DNA from 2 places in the Streptomyces sp. P9(2023) genome. Region 1 is predicted to be linked to the other one. Evidence: riboswitches for the same ligand, from Rfam matches in the RefSeq annotation. Region 1 holds a riboswitch; the other holds the start of a gene.

Evidence for each region. Region 1 has a riboswitch for ZMP and ZTP ahead of glyA (serine hydroxymethyltransferase). Riboswitches for the same ligand answer to the same signal wherever they lie in the genome.
Region 2: it holds a riboswitch for ZMP and ZTP, as region 1 does, so the genes downstream of both, Q5762_RS00890 (bifunctional 5,10-methylenetetrahydrofolate dehydrogenase/5,10-methenyltetrahydrofolate cyclohydrolase) here and glyA (serine hydroxymethyltransferase) in region 1, are expected to answer to the same signal.

What each region holds. Positions count from the first base shown of each region.
Region 1 is NZ_JAUPWM010000005.1:213,729-221,556, forward strand. It holds gene Q5762_RS10320 (hypothetical protein) at 1-398, opposite strand, end outside; gene Q5762_RS10325 (hypothetical protein) at 489-797, shown strand; gene Q5762_RS10330 (glutathionylspermidine synthase family protein) at 814-2,001, shown strand; gene rocD (ornithine--oxo-acid transaminase) at 2,097-3,302, opposite strand; ZMP/ZTP riboswitch at 3,410-3,500, shown strand; gene glyA (serine hydroxymethyltransferase) at 3,609-4,892, shown strand; gene trpS (tryptophan--tRNA ligase) at 5,074-6,087, shown strand; gene Q5762_RS10350 (2'-5' RNA ligase family protein) at 6,183-6,770, shown strand; gene Q5762_RS10355 (decaprenylphospho-beta-D-erythro-pentofuranosid-2-ulose 2-reductase) at 6,799-7,554, opposite strand; gene Q5762_RS10360 (FAD-binding oxidoreductase) at 7,580-7,828, opposite strand, start outside.
Region 2 is NZ_JAUPWM010000001.1:170,624-178,451, forward strand. It holds gene Q5762_RS00880 (DEAD/DEAH box helicase) at 1-2,042, shown strand, start outside; gene Q5762_RS00885 (SWF or SNF family helicase) at 2,039-3,319, shown strand; gene Q5762_RS00890 (bifunctional 5,10-methylenetetrahydrofolate dehydrogenase/5,10-methenyltetrahydrofolate cyclohydrolase) at 3,437-4,291, opposite strand; ZMP/ZTP riboswitch at 4,321-4,426, opposite strand; gene Q5762_RS00895 (GAF domain-containing protein) at 4,573-5,865, shown strand; gene Q5762_RS00900 (aldehyde dehydrogenase family protein) at 5,911-7,434, shown strand.

The sequences.
Region 1 (7,828 bases):
GCCCACCGCAGCGCCTCCGACGAGCTCTGCTCGCCCTCGTCGCCCGAGGCGAGCGCGAGCATCGTGAGCCCCACGCACACCACGCCCACCGCCGCCCACTCCATCAGGTGCAGCCGGACCTTGAGCAGCCATGAGGCCGCCACCGCTGTGACCGCCAGGCTCGCGGCGAGCGCCGCCCCCACCATGTAGATCGGCAGTGTCAGCAGGGCGACGACCTGGAGCCCGAAGCCGATGCCGTCCATCGAGAGCCCGGCCAGATATCGCCACTGCCGCATCACCCGCAGTTGCAGGGCCACGTCGACGCCGGCGCCGGTCCCGGGCGTCGCCTCCCGCGCGCCGAGTGCCTGAAACACCGACGCCATGCCGAAACAGACCGAGGAACCCAGAGCGCAGATCATCCCAAAGAGCACGAATGGACTCTAGTGCGGGGCGGCTCGGACATCGGCCTAAACTGTGCGGTCGCGACCACGGGATGGGGAGGCTGATTCATGCGCAGGCTGAGGTCGAGCACGGTGGTGCTCGGCGGTATGGGGGTGCTCGCGGCGACGATCACGTCCTGCGGCTCCGAGCCCGACAAGCGGTGTGTCGACCCGCTGACGCGCGGAAAGCTGCCCAGTTACGAGTGCGAGAGCAGCAGCAGCAGCAGCGGCAGCAGCTCCAGCTCCAGCTCCGGTACCGCCCGCGGCTCGTACTACTACGGCGGCAGCGTCAGCGACAACAGGGTCAGTGGCGGCAGCTTCGACAAGACGGCCGTCGACACCGGCGGCTTCGGCTGCTCCGGTTCCAGCGGCGGCTGAGCGGAGACCTCACGACATGCGGCGGCACACGATCGAACCCCGGCCGGGGTGGCAGCAGACGGTGGAGGAGCAGGGGCTCGTCTACCCCCTGACCCGCTACCCGGACGGCTCCCTGCGCCCGTACTGGGACGAGAGCGCGTACTACTCCTTCACCCTGCCCGAGGTCGAGGCCCTGGAGGAGGTCGTCGAGGAGCTGCACGCCATGTGCCTCGCGGCGGCGGCGCACATCGTCGAGCAGGACCGGTTCGCCGAGCTCGGTCTCACCGACCCCCGGCTCGTCGCCCTCGTCGCCGAGTCCTGGCGCCGCCGCGCCGAACTGCCGTCCCTCTACGGCCGGTTCGACCTCCGTTACGACGGTACGGGCCCGGCCAAGATGCTGGAGTACAACGCCGACACCCCCACCTCGCTGGTGGAGGCGGCCAGCCCGCAGTGGTTCTGGATGGAGGATCGTTTCCCCGGCGCCGACCAGTGGAACTCCCTCCACGAACGGCTCGTCGACGCCTGGAAGCGGCAGGCCCCGCTGCTGCCGCCCGGCAACCCCGTGCACTTCGTCCACTCCGACGGCGACGAGCTCGGCGAGGACCTGATGACGGTCGCGTACCTGCGCGAGACCGCCCAGCAGGCCGGCCTCGACACGGAGGCGCTGTCGGTCGAACAGATAGGCTGGGACCGGCTCTCGGGGCGGTTCGTGGACGACCGGCTCCGGTTCATCCGCAGCTGCTTCAAGCTCTACCCGTGGGAGTGGCTCGCAACCGACCGCTTCGGCCCGTACGTCCTGGACACCCTCGACAACGGCGGCGGTACGGGTACGACCTGCTGGATCGAGCCCGCCTGGAAGATGCTGCTCTCCAACAAGGCGCTGCTCGCGATCCTCTGGGAGCTGTACCCCGGCCACCCCAACCTGCTGCCGGCCTACCTCGACGGCCCGCGCGAACTCGCCACGCGCGGCGGCTACGTCGCCAAGCCCCTCCTCGGCCGCGAGGGCGCGGGCGTCACGATCCACGAGGCGGGCACGGAGCCGGTCGTACGGGACGACGAACCGTGCTGCTACCAGGAGTTGGCCCCGCTGCCCGACTTCGACGGCAACCGCGTCGTCCTCGGCGCGTGGGTCGTCGAGGACGAGGCGGCGGGACTCGGCATCCGGGAGTCGGCGGGCCCGATCACAGACGAGTACGCCCGCTTCCTCCCACACGTCATCCTGTGACGTAGTGCCGTCGGGCCTTGAACGTGGGGGAGGGTGGGCACAACGGGACGGCTCCCTTGCGGGCGCCTCCGCCCCGCCCCCCGCCCCCCTCGCCGTCAGCCGGCCAGCACCGCCCGCAACTGCTCCAACCCCCAGTCCAGGTCCTCCTTGGAGATCACCAGCGGCGGCGCGATCCGGATCGTAGAGCCGTGCGTGTCCTTCACCAGCACCCCCCGCTCCATCAGCTTCTCCGAAATCTCCCGCCCCGTGCCCCGCGACGGCGCGATGTCCACCCCCGCCCACAGCCCGCGCCCGCGCACCGCCTCCACCGCGCCTCCGCCCACCAGCAGCCCCAGCTCCGCGTGCAGGTGCTCGCCCAGTTCCGCCGCGCGCTGCTGGTACTCGCCCGTCCGCAGCATCGCGATCACCTCCAGGGCCACCGCGCACGCCAGCGGGTTCCCGCCGAACGTCGAGCCGTGCTCGCCCGGCCGGAACACCCCCAGCACGTCGCGGTCCGCGACCACCGCCGAGACCGGGACGACACCGCCGCCCAGCGCCTTGCCCAGGACGTACACGTCCGGCACCACACCCTCGTGCTCGCACGCGAACGTCCGCCCGGTCCGGCCGAGCCCCGACTGGATCTCGTCCGCGATGAACAGCACGTTCCGCTCGCGGGTCAACTCCCGCACCCCGCGCAGATACCCGGCCGGCGGGACCAGGACCCCCGCCTCGCCCTGGATCGGCTCGATCAGCACCGCGACCGTGTGGGCGGTGACCGCGGCCTCCATCGCGGTCAGATCGCCGTACGGGACGATCTCGAAGCCCGGCGTGTACGGGCCGTAGTGGTCACGGGCCTCGTGGTCCGTGGAGAAGCTGATGATCGTGGTCGTCCGGCCGTGGAAGTTGTTCGCCGCGACCACGATCTTCGCGTGCCCGTCCGGCACGCCCTTCACCTCGTACCCCCACTTCCGCGCGGTCTTCACCGCCGTCTCGATCGCCTCCGCGCCGGTGTTCATCGGCAGGACCATGTCCTTGCCGCACAGCTCCGCGAGCTGCGAGCAGAACTCGGCGAACCGGTCGTGGTGGAACGCTCGCGACGTGAGCGTCACCCGTTCCAGCTGCGCCCGCGCGGCGTCGATCAGCCGCCGGTTGCCGTGCCCGAAGTTGAGCGCCGAGTACCCGGCGAGCATGTCGAGGTAGCGGCGCCCCTCGATGTCGGTCATCCAGGCCCCGTCGGCCGAGGCGACGACGATGGGCAGGGGGTGGTAGTTGTGCGCGCTGTGCGCCTCCGCGGAAGCGATCGCGTCTTGCGTACTCGACACGGGGTCTCCGTTCGTCCTGCGGGCAGGGGCGGGTGTGGTTCCCTTTCTTATCGTCGCTCGGATGCCGGACGAAGAAACCTGTACGACGGCGCGCCAGCTAGTCTGGAAACACGCACGGCGACTGGCGCACGGGGAATCGACCCCGGGGGAGTCGTGCGCGGCAGACCACACGCGGTGCCGCCCGCCTGGGCACCACAAGGACCCGTCCCGTGTGGTGCCGCGTCGTCGTCGCAGTGCCCCGGGGCCCGCCGAAACGCCCGGAGGAACGCCATGAGCGCCACGAACGCCACGAACGCCACGAACGCGATGAACGCCACGAACGCGTCGAACGCGTCCAGCCATCCCGCCCTCGCCGCCGCCGACCCCGAACTCGCCGCGCTCGTCGGTGCCGAGGAGCGGTTGCAGGCCGAGACCCTGCGGCTGATCCCCAGCGAGAACTACGCCTCCCGTGCCGTCCTGGAGGCTTCCGGCACGGTCCTGCAGAACAAGTACAGCGAGGGCTACCCCGGCCGCCGCTACTACGAGGGTCAGCAGAACATCGACCAGGTCGAGACCCTCGCCGTCGAGCGCGCCAAGGCCGTCTTCGGCGTCGACCACGCCAATGTGCAGCCCTACTCCGGTTCCCCCGCCAACCTCGCCGTCTACCTCGCCTTCGCCGAGCCCGGTGACACCGTGATGGGAATGGCGCTGCCGATGGGCGGCCACCTCACCCACGGCTGGGGCGTCTCCGTGACCGGGCGGTGGTTCCGGGGCGTGCAGTACGGCGTACGCCAGGACACCGGGCTCATCGACTTCGACGAGGTCCGCGAGCTGGCCCTCAAGGAGCGCCCGAAGGTGATCTTCTGCGGGGGTACGGCGCTGCCGCGCACGATCGACTTCGCCGCCTTCGCCGAGATCGCGCGTGAGTCGGGCGCGGTTCTGGTCGCGGACATCGCCCACATCGCCGGGCTGATCGCGGGCGGCGCCCACCCGTCCCCGGTCCCGTACGCCGATGTCATCTCGACGACCACCCACAAGACCCTGCGCGGCCCGCGCGGCGCGATGCTGATGTCCCGGGAGGAGCACGCGAAGGTCCTCGACAAGGCGGTCTTCCCCGGGCTTCAGGGCGGGCCGCACAACCAGACCACGGCGGCCATCGCCGTCGCCCTGCGCGAGGCGTCCCAGCCGTCCTTCCGCGAGTACGCGCACGCGGTCGTCGCCAACGCCAAGGCCCTCGCCGAGGCGCTCCTCGCGCGCGGCTTCGACCTGGTGTCCGGCGGCACCGACAACCACCTGATCCTGATGGACCTCACGCCGAAGAACGTCCCCGGCAAGATCGCGGCGAAGGCCCTCGACCGGGCGGGGATCGTCGTCAACTACAACACCGTCCCCTACGACCCCCGGAAGCCCTTCGACCCCTCCGGCATTCGCATCGGCACCCCGTCCCTCACGTCTCGGGGCCTGGGTACGGAGCACATGGCCCAGGTCGCGGAGTGGATCGACCGGGGGGTGGCGGCGGCGGGCACGTCCGACGAGGAGACCTTGCGCACGATCCGCTCGGAAGTAGCCACCCTCCTGACCGCCTACCCGGCCCCCGGCCTCCCGACCTGACCCGGGCCCCTTCGCGCCCACCCCGCGTGGGCGGTGCCCAACCCCGGCCCCGCCGTATGGGCAATCGTCCCAGCGGAACAGTTGCCCACAACGAGGGCGGGGCCCCGGCCCAGTGGGGCCGAGGTAGCCCCTGGAACGGTGCCCGCACTGATCCGCGCGCGCACCTGAGAGAATGGCTCCCATGGCCTCTGATCGTCCCCGCGTGCTCTCCGGAATCCAGCCCACCGCAGGCTCGTTCCACCTCGGCAACTACCTCGGTGCCGTCCGCCAGTGGGTCGCGCTGCAGGAGTCCCACGACGCCTTCTACATGGTGGTGGACCTGCACGCGATCACGCTCCCGCAGGACCCCGCCGAGCTCCGCGCCAACACCCGGCTCGCCGCCGCGCAGCTGCTCGCCGCCGGTCTCGACCCGGAACGCTGCACCCTCTTCGTCCAGAGTCACGTCCCCGAGCACGCGCAGCTCGGCTGGGTCATGAACTGCCTCACCGGCTTCGGCGAGGCCTCCCGCATGACCCAGTTCAAGGACAAGTCCGCGAAGCAGGGTGCCGACCGGGCCACCGTCGGCCTCTTCACGTACCCGATCCTCCAGGTCGCCGACATCCTGCTCTACCAGGCCGACCAGGTCCCGGTCGGCGAGGACCAGCGCCAGCACATCGAGCTGACCCGCGACCTCGCGGAGCGGTTCAACGGCCGCTTCGGTGAGACGTTCACGATCCCGGCCCCGTACATCCTCAAGGAGACGGGCAAGATCTACGACCTCCAGGACCCGTCGATCAAGATGTCCAAGTCGGCGTCCACGCCGAAGGGGCTGATCAACCTCCTCGACGAGCCGAAGGTGACGGCGAAGAAGGTCAAGAGCGCGGTCACCGACACCGACACGGTCATCCGCTTCGACCCGGAGAACAAGGCCGGCGTCTCCAACCTGCTCTCCATCATGTCCACGCTCACCGGGACGAGCATCGCCGACCTGGTGACGAGCTACGAGGGCAAGATGTACGGCGCCCTGAAGACCGACCTCGCCGAGGTCATGGTGGAGTTCGTCACTCCGTTCCGGACCCGTACGCAGGAATACCTGGACGACCCGGAGACCCTGGACTCGGTCCTGGCCAAGGGCGCGGAGAAGGCCCGGGCGGTCGCCGCCGAGACCCTGGCGCAGACCTACGAGCGGGTGGGCTTCCTGCCCGCCAAGCACTGAGTCCAAGGACTCTGGCCTCAGGGGTGGTGCAGGCCGCACACTGGCGTCTGCACCACCACCCGTCCCGATATGACACGACTACGGAGGAGAACGACGTGGGGACCGTAACGCTCGGCGTTTCGATCGCGGTCCCGGAGCCCTATGGCAGCCTGCTCCAGGAGCTGCGCGCGGGCTTCGGGGATCCCGCCGCGCACGGCATCCCCACGCACGTCACCCTCGTCCCGCCGACCGAGGTGGACGAGGAGCGGCTCCCCGCGATCCAGGCGCATCTCGCCGAGGTCGCCGCGGGCGTCCGCTGCTTCCCGGTCCGGCTGAGCGGTACGGGAACGTTTCGCCCCCTCTCCCCGGTCGTGTACGTGATGCTCGCCGAGGGCGTCTCCTCCTGCGCCTGGCTCCAGGAACGGGTACGGGACGAGTCCGGCCCGCTCGTGCGCGAGCTGCAGTTCCCGTACCACCCGCACGTCACCGTCGCGCACGGCATCGCCGAGGAGGCGATGGACCGCGCCTACGCGGAGCTGGCCGACTTCGAGGCCGCCTGGACCTGCACGTCCTTCGCCCTGTACGAACAGGGCGCGGACGGCGTCTGGCGCAAGCTCCGCGTCTTCGAGTTCGGCGACAGCCGCCACATCCCCGGCGTCCCGGCCCAGGGCACCTCGGTGGACACCCCGACGCCCACCTGCTGATCGGCCGAAAACCGGTCTCACACCGGTCTCACACCGGCAGCCGTCGGAACACCGGCCTCGGTACGTGCCGCAGGGCCGACATCACCACCCGCAGCGCGCCCGGCACCCACACCGTCTCCGAGCGGCGCCGCAGCCCCAGCTCGATCGCCAGGGCGACCGCCTCCGGGGTCGTCGCCAGCGGCGCCTCCTCCAGGCCGGCCGTCATCCGCGACCGTACGAATCCGGGGCGTACGACCATCACGTGCACCCCGGTCCCCTGCAGCGCGTCCCCGAGGCCCTGGGCGAACGCGTCGAGACCGGCCTTGGACGAGCCGTAGATGAAGTTCGCCCGGCGGGCGCGCTCGCCGGCCACCGACGACAGCACCACCAGCGAGCCGTGCCCCTGTGCCTGCAGCGCCCCCGCGCAGATCAGGCCCGCCGAGACCGCGCCCGTGTAGTTGGTCTGGGCGACCCGGACGGCGGCGAGCGGGTCGGCCTCGTCGTGCGCCTGGTCGCCGAGGATCCCGAAGGCGAGCAGCACCAGATCGATGTCGCCCTCGGTGAAAATCTTGCCGAGCCGCTCCGCGTGCGACTCCGTGTCGAGTGCGTCGAACGGCACCGTGCGCACCTCCGCGCCCAGTGCGCGCAGCGAGTCGGCGGCGGCCGTCAGGGCGGGCGAGGGGCGGCCGGCGAGCCAGACCGTACGGGTGCGGCGGGCGATCAGCCGGCGGGCGGTGGCGAGACCGATCTCGGACGTGCCGCCGAGCAGGAGAAGGGACTGCGGGGCACCGAAGGCGTCCTTCATGACGATCAAACTCCTCAGAGAGCAATCAGAGGGCGAGACGACGGGAGAGGTCCGACCTGAACACGGAACGCGGGTCGAGCGCGGCGCGCAGCGCGCGGAAGTCGGCGAGCCTCGGGTACATCGCGTCCAGCACCTCGGGCCGCAGCCGCGAGTCCTTCGCGAGGTAGACCCGGCCGCCCGCGTCCGCCACCTCCTCGTCCAGCTCGTCGAGGAACGCGCCGAGACCGGAGAGCCGGGCCGGGATGTCGAGCGCGAGCGTCCAGCCGGGCACGGG
Region 2 (7,828 bases), on a different contig from region 1:
TCCCCGACGCCGTCGAGCTGGCCGACGAGGAGGTCACGGAGCTGCTCGGCCCGGCGGCCCGCGCGCTCGCCGCGACCGGCGTCCAGATCCACTGGCCGCGCGACCTGGCCCAGCGGCTCACCACGAGTGCCGTGATCGGCCCGGCGGACGGCGCGCCCGCCGACACCAGGACGATCACGAAACCAGACGCTCCGGACCTCCACGACACGGGCCAAGACGCCGGCGCCGACACCGGCGCCGACACCGGCGCCACCTCCGACGGCCGCCGCTCCTCCGCGCTCCCCTCCTTCCTCTCCGCCGACGCCCTGCTCGCCTTCAACTGGCGGTTCGCCATCGGCGACCAGGAGCTCACCCGCGCCGAACTCGACCAGCTCGCCGAAGCCGGCCGCCCGGTCGTGCGGCTGCGTGACCAGTGGGTCCTCGTCGACCCGGCCGAGGTGCGCCGCGCCCGAGCGTCGCAGGACACCAAGGTCACCCCGGTCGACGCGCTCGGCGCGGTGCTCACGGGGGCCGCCGAGCTGGACGGCCGGCGGGTCGAGGTCCGGGCGACCGGCTGGCTGGAGCAGTTGCGCGCCCGGCTCGCCGACCCCGAGGGCGGTACGCAGGAGGTCGCGCAGCCGGCCGCGCTGGCCGCGACGCTCCGCGACTACCAACTGCGCGGGCTCAACTGGCTGCACCGGATGACCTCGCTGGGCCTCGGCGGCTGCCTGGCCGACGACATGGGCCTGGGCAAGACCATCACGGTCATCGCCCTCCACCTGCACCGCCAGGGCGACCCGGCGGCCGCCGGCCCCACCCTCGTCGTCTGTCCGACCTCGCTGATGGGCAACTGGCAGCGGGAGATCGAGAAGTTCGCGCCCGGCACGCGCGTACGTCGCTTCCACGGCCCGTCGCGGAGTCTGGAGGAGCTGGCCGACGGCGAGTTCGTCCTCACGACGTACGGCACGATGCGGCTCGACACGGAACAGTTGGCCGCCCGGAGCTGGGGCATGGTCGTCGCGGACGAGGCCCAGCACGTCAAGAACCCGTACTCGGCCACCGCGAAGCAGCTCCGTACCATCGGCGCCAAGGCGCGCGTCGCCCTGTCGGGCACCCCCGTCGAGAACAACCTCTCCGAGCTGTGGGCCATCCTCGACTGGACGACACCCGGTCTCCTCGGCCGGCTCGGCACCTTCCGGACCCGCTACGCCGCGGCCGTCGAGGGCGGCGAGGATCCGGCGGCGGCCGAGCGACTCTCGGCGCTGGTCCGACCGTTCCTGCTGCGCCGCCGCAAGTCCGACCCGGGCATCGCGCCCGAGCTGCCGCCGAAGACCGAGACCGACCGGGCCGTCTCCCTGACGAAGGAGCAGGCGGGTCTCTACGAGGCGGTGGTACGCGAGAGTCTCGAGGCGATCGCCGTGGCGGACGGGATGGAACGGCGCGGTCTGGTGGTGAAGCTGCTGACCGGGCTGAAGCAGGTCTGCAACCACCCCGCGCAGTACCTCAAGGAGGACCAGCCGCGGATCGAAGGCCGGTCCGGCAAGCTGGAGTTGCTCGACGAGCTGCTGGACACCATCCTCGCCGAGGACGCGAGCGTGCTCGTCTTCACCCAGTACGTGCAGATGGCGCGGTTGCTCGAGCGGCATCTGGCGGCGCGGGGCGTGCCCACGCAGTTCCTGCACGGAGGCACCCCGGTCGCCGCGCGCGAGGCGATGGTCGCGCGGTTCCAGGACGGCGAGGTGCCGGTCTTCCTGCTGTCGCTGAAGGCGGCGGGCACCGGGCTCAACCTGACCAGGGCCGGGCACGTCGTGCACTACGACCGCTGGTGGAACCCGGCCGTGGAGGCGCAGGCCACCGACCGTGCGTACCGGATCGGACAGACCCAGCCGGTGCAGGTCCACCGGCTGATCGCCGAGGGGACGATCGAGGACCGGATCGCGGACATGCTGCTGCGCAAGAAGGCGTTGGCCGATGCCGTGCTCGGCTCGGGCGAGGCGGCGCTGACCGAACTGACGGATGCCGAGCTGGCGGACCTGGTCCAGCTGCGAGGGGACGGACGATGAGCGGATACGCACACGACGACGAACGGACGTTCGCGGCGCTGCCGCCCGCCGGGGGCTCGGCCTTCGCCCGTACCTGGTGGGGCCGTGCGTGGCTCAAGGCGCTTGAGGACACGGCGCTCGACGGCCAGCAGCTGAAGAAGGGGCGGCGGCAGGCGCGGGCGGGCGCCGTGGGTGCGGTGTCGGTACGGCCGGGCCGGATCACGGCGGTCGTGAAAGACCGTGACGGCTCCTCGTACCGCAGTGACATCCTCCTGCAGGAGCTGTCGGACGAGGACTGGGACCGGCTGCTCGACCTGGCGGTGGAGAGCGCGGGCCACATCGCGGCCCTGCTCGACCACGAGATGCCGCCGCACCTGGTGGAGGACGCGGCGGCGGCCGGCCTCGAACTGCTGCCGGGCATCGGCGATCTGGAACCGGAGTGCGGCTGCGAGGCGTGGGACCACTGCCCGCACACGGCCGCGCTCTGTTACCAGGTGGCGCGGCTGCTGGACGAGGACCCGTTCGTGCTGCTGCTGATGCGGGGGCGCGGCGAGCGGGCGGTCGTGGACGCGTTGCAGGAGCGCAGCGCGGCGCGGGCCACGACGACGGCGTCCGCCGTCGAGGAGCCGGTGGCCGAGGGCGTACCGGCGGAGGAGGCGTTCGGCGCGCGCGACATCCTGCCGCCGCTGCCGGCGCCACCGGCGCTCCCTTCGGCGCCCGGCGAGCCGCCTTCGCTGGACACCGAGACCGAGCCGGAGCCGGGTCTCGACCCGGCCGCGCTGGAGTTCCTCGCGGCGGACGCGGCCGCCCGCGCCCACCGGCTGCTGGCCGAGGCGTTCGCCCCGGGTCATGAACGCCCTTGGGCGGAGCCGCGCTTGACGCCCGCTCAGGACGCGGTGCGGCTGGCGGCCACGGGGGCGCCGCCGTCGTGGGTCGCGGCGCGGCTCGCGGAGGGGTCGGGCCGGCGCCGGACGGAGCTCGACCTGGCCACGCGCGCGTGGCGGTTCGGGGGCGCCGCCGCCCTCTCCGTGCTGGAGGAGGAGTGGACGCCGGGCCCGGACGCGCTCGCCCGTGCGAAGACGGCGCTCACGGAGGCCTGGGAGGACGCCGACCGGCCCGTGCTGCGCCAGGCGGGAGCGGCCCGCTGGACGGTGGTCGGTGCGGAGGCACAGCTGCGTCTGGGCGAGGACGGCCGCTGGTGGCCCTTCCGTAAGGAGCGCGGCGACTGGGCCCCGGCCGGCCCCGCGGACCAGGACCCGGCGGCCGCGCTCGCGGGCGTGTCGTCGCCGGAGGCGTGAGCGGACGGCCGGGTCGCTGCGAGGCTCGCAGCAGAGGTGCCGCCGCCCCGTCCCGTAGCGCATGGTCGGTACGGGACGGGGCAGCGGCACTTGCTGGGCTGCGGGCGCCTTGCGCTCCTACAGCCCGAGCTGGCGCTCCGCGCCTTCGACGGTCTGCGCGAGGAGCACGGCGATCGTCATCGGGCCGACTCCGCCCGGTACGGGGGTGATGAGGGAGGCGCGCTCGGCGGCCGTCTCGAAGTCGACGTCACCGATGTTGCCGGGGTTGTAGCCGGCGTCGACGACGACGGCGCCGGGCTTGATGTCCTCGCCCTTGATGAAGCGGGGCTTGCCCACGGCCGCCACGAGGATGTCGGCCTCGCGGACGGCGGCCGAGAGGTCGGTGGTGCGCGAGTGGCAGTAGGTGACGGTGGCGTCGCGGCCGAGCAGCAGCAGACCGGCGGGCTTGCCGAGGATCGCGGAGCGGCCGACGACGACGGCCCGCTTGCCGCGCGGATCGACGGCGTACGCGTCGAGCAGCCGCATGATGCCGCCGGGCGTGCAGGAGACGAAGCCGGGCAGCCCGAAGCCCATGGCGGCGAACGAGGCCATGGTGACGCCGTCGACGTCCTTCTCCGGGGCGATCGCCTCGAAGGCCGCGCGCTCGTCGATGTGCGGGCCGACCGGGTGCTGGAGCAGGATGCCGTGGACCGACGGGTCCTGGGAGAGCGCGGTGAGCGCGGCGACGAGTTCCTCGGTCGTCGTCTCGGCGGGCAGCTCGACGTGCTGGGAGCGGATTCCGGCCTTCGCGCAGCGGTTCTGCTTCATCTTCACGTACGTGACGGAGGCCGGGTCCGCTCCCACGAGCACCGTGGCGAGGCAGGGCGTGACGCCGGTGCGGCGGGTGATCTCGGCGGCGCGGGCGGCGGTCTCCTCGACCGTACGGCGGGCGAGCGCGGTGCCGTCCATGAGGGAGGCGGTACTGGTGGACATGGGCCACTCCTGGGCGTCGTCGATGACAGGGTGATCGCCCAGGCGCACGGCAGTGGCGGATCCGCGCGCGTGCGCGGGTTCCGCGGGCCGCTCCCCGGTGGTGATCCACCTCAAGCGCCAGTCACGGCCCTACCCCTACTCTACGTGAGCCCCGGAGGGGGGCCCAGGGGCGGTGTCCGGACACCGCGCATAGGCGGGGGTGCCGGGACGCTTGTCGGGGGCCTCCGCGCGCACGACGATGACCGGTGTTCCGAACGGTGGACCTCGACGTGGAGGCCGAGTTGAGCGATGCGTGGGTGGCGGCGGAGCCGGACGCGGGAGCGCTGCGGAGGGCGCACGAGGTGTTCACCAGCGGCGGCCAGGTCCGCCTCCCGCCGGTGCGGCCGCTGGTCGCGGAGTCGTGGCGGCGCTCGGCGCGGGCCCGTGTCAGCCCGGACGGGGCGGCCTGTGTGGAGCTGGCCGACGACGAGCTCGCCGACCACCGCGAGGGTCATCCGCTGTCCGCCGCGATGCCGGTGATCCGGGAGCTGATGGGCACGTACGCGACGGACGGCGCGCACCTGTTGGCGGTCTGCGACGCGGCGGGGCGGATGCTGTGGGTGGAGGGCCATCCGGGGACGCTGCGGCGGGCGCGGGCGATGAACTTCGTCGCCGGGGCCCGCTGGTCGGAGTCGGTGGCCGGGACGAACGCGCCCGGCACCGCGATCGCCATGGACCGCCCGGTGCACGTGTTCAGCGCCGAGCACTTCCAGCGGCCGGTGCAGGCGTGGACCTGCGCCGCCGCCCCAGTACACGATCCGCACAGCGGGCGGCTGCTCGGCGCCGTCGACCTGACCGGCGGGGACGAGCTGGCGCATCCGCACAGTCTGGCGTTCGTGCAGGCGGTGGCGCGGGCGGCGGAGTCGCAACTGGCCCTGCTGGCGCCCCGACCCGCCGCCGACCGGGTACGCCTCGCGGCGCTCGGCCGGGACGAGGCGCTGCTGACGGTGGCGGGGCGGCGGCTGCGGCTGAGCCGCCGGCACAGCGAGATCCTGGTGGTCCTGGCCCACCGCCCGGAGGGGGTGAGCGGCGACGAGCTGCTGACGCTCCTGTACGAGGACGAGTCGGTCACCCCGGTGACGCTGCGCGCGGAGCTGTCCCGGCTGCGCGGTCTGCTCGGCCCGGAGCTGCTGCGCTCGCGCCCGTACCGCCTGGCCGGCGCGGTGGCGGGGGCGGTGGACACGGACTTCGCGACGGTGGACCGCCGGCTCGGCTCGGGCGCGGTGTCGGCGGCCCTCGCCGACTACGCGGGCCCGTTGCTGCCGGCGTCCCGGGCCCCCGGGGTCGTACGGCTGCGGGAGCGGCTCGCGGACCGGTTGCGGGCGGCGCTGGTGGACCGGGGCGATCCGGGGCTGCTGGCGGACTGGACGTACAGCGCGTGGGGCGAGGACGACGTGGAGATGTGGCGGGCGCTCTCGGAGGTCGTACCGGCTTCCGGACTGGCGCCCGTGCTGGCCCGGTTGCAGGCGCTGGACGCGGAACTGTCGGCGGGCGCAACGGTGTTGCAACCTCGGTCGGCGCACTCTCGGCGGTGAGCGCCGGCCAGGGACGGCCGGCGCGGTCCGAGGGAGGCCATGTCCATGACCCGTTTCGCCGCACCCGGTACCGAGGGCGCGCTCATGTCGTACCTGCCCCGCTACGACCACTGGATCGGCGGTGCGTACGTGGCCCCGGCCCGGGGCCAGTACTTCGAGAACCCGAGCCCGGTCGACGGCCGTCCGTTCACGGAGGTGGCGCGCGGCACCGCGGAGGACGTGGAGCGCGCCCTCGACGCGGCGCACGCGGCGGCGCCGGGGTGGGGCCGTACGGCGCCCGGCGAGCGGGCCGGGGTGTTGCTGCGGATCGCGGACCGCATGGAGTCGCATCTGCAGGAACTCGCGGTCGCGGAGAGCTGGGAGAACGGCAAGCCGGTCCGCGAGACACTGGCGGCCGACATCCCGCTCGCGATCGACCACTTCCGCTACTTCGCGGGGGCGCTGCGCGGCCAGGAGGGCGCGCTGAGCGAGATCGACGAGGACACGGTCGCGTACCACTTCCATGAGCCGCTGGGGGTCGTCGCGCAGATCATCCCGTGGAACTTCCCGATCCTGATGGCGGTCTGGAAGCTGGCCCCGGCGCTGGCGGCGGGCAACGCGGTGGTGCTCAAGCCGGCGGAGCAGACCCCGGCCTCGGTGCACTACTGGATGAGCCTGGTCGCCGACCTGTTGCCGCCGGGCGTGATCAACATCGTCAACGGCTTCGGCGCGGAGGCGGGCAAACCTCTGGCCTCGTCCCCCCGCGTGGCGAAGATCGCCTTCACGGGCGAGACGACGACGGGGCGGCTGATCATGCAGTACGCCTCCGAGAACATCAAACCGGTCACGCTGGAGCTGGGCGGCAAGTCGCCGAACATCTTCTTCGACGACGTGTGGGCGGCGGACGACGACTTCCGGGACAAGGCACTGGAGGGCTTCACGATGTTCGCCCTGAACCAGGGCGAGGTCTGCACGTGCCCGTCGAGGGCCCTGATCCAGCGGGGCCACTACAGCGAGTTCCTGGAGGCGGCGGTCGCCCGCACGGAGCAGATCCTCCCGGGCCACCCGCTGGACACGGACACGATGATCGGCGCCCAGGCGTCCAACGACCAGCTGCAGAAGATCCTCTCGTATCTGGACATCGGCCAGCAGGAGGGCGCGAAGATCCTGACGGGCGGTCAGCGGATCGAGTACGAAGGGGAGTTGGCGGGCGGCTACTACGTCCAGCCGACCATCTTCGAGGGCGACAACCGGATGCGGATCTTCCAGGAGGAGATCTTCGGCCCGGTGGTCGCGGTCACGTCCTTCACGGACTTCGACGACGCGATCCGCACGGCGAACGACACGCTCTACGGCCTCGGCGCGGGCGTCTGGACCCGCGACGCCAACACGGCCTACCGCGCGGGCCGGGCGATCCAGGCGGGCCGCGTCTGGACGAACTGCTACCACGCCTACCCGGCCCACGCGGCCTTCGGCGGCTACAAGCAGTCGGGCATCGGCCGCGAAACCCACAAGATGATGCTGGACCACTACCAGCAGACGAAGAACCTGCTGGTGAGCTACTCCCCGAAGAAGCTGGGCTTCTTCTAGCAGCACGAAAGAGGGCGCCTGACCTGGGGTTTTCCCCGGGTCGGACGCCTTCTGGGAGCGCCCGGCCCTGCCCATGGGGGAGGCATCGAAATACTCCTACGGGCCCGCTCCCCCGTCTTGCCGTAGGCCGCTGCATCAACGTATCCGCCGGCCGCATGGCCGCGTAGTACATGCGGCCGAAGAACGCCTCAAGGCGCGGGCCGCGTCCCCGTTGTTGGCCAGCAGTGGTCAGCAGGCGAGCAACCTGGGTAGGGTTCGGCACGCAGGCCGGGTCCACTTCCTCACTCACCCCAGGGGCCTGCCACTTGACCCTTGCGAGCGGATTCTCCGCGAAGTATCCCTTGTCGACGGCGGTTCCGAGGACCTCACTGAAGGCTGATCGTTTACACAGGGC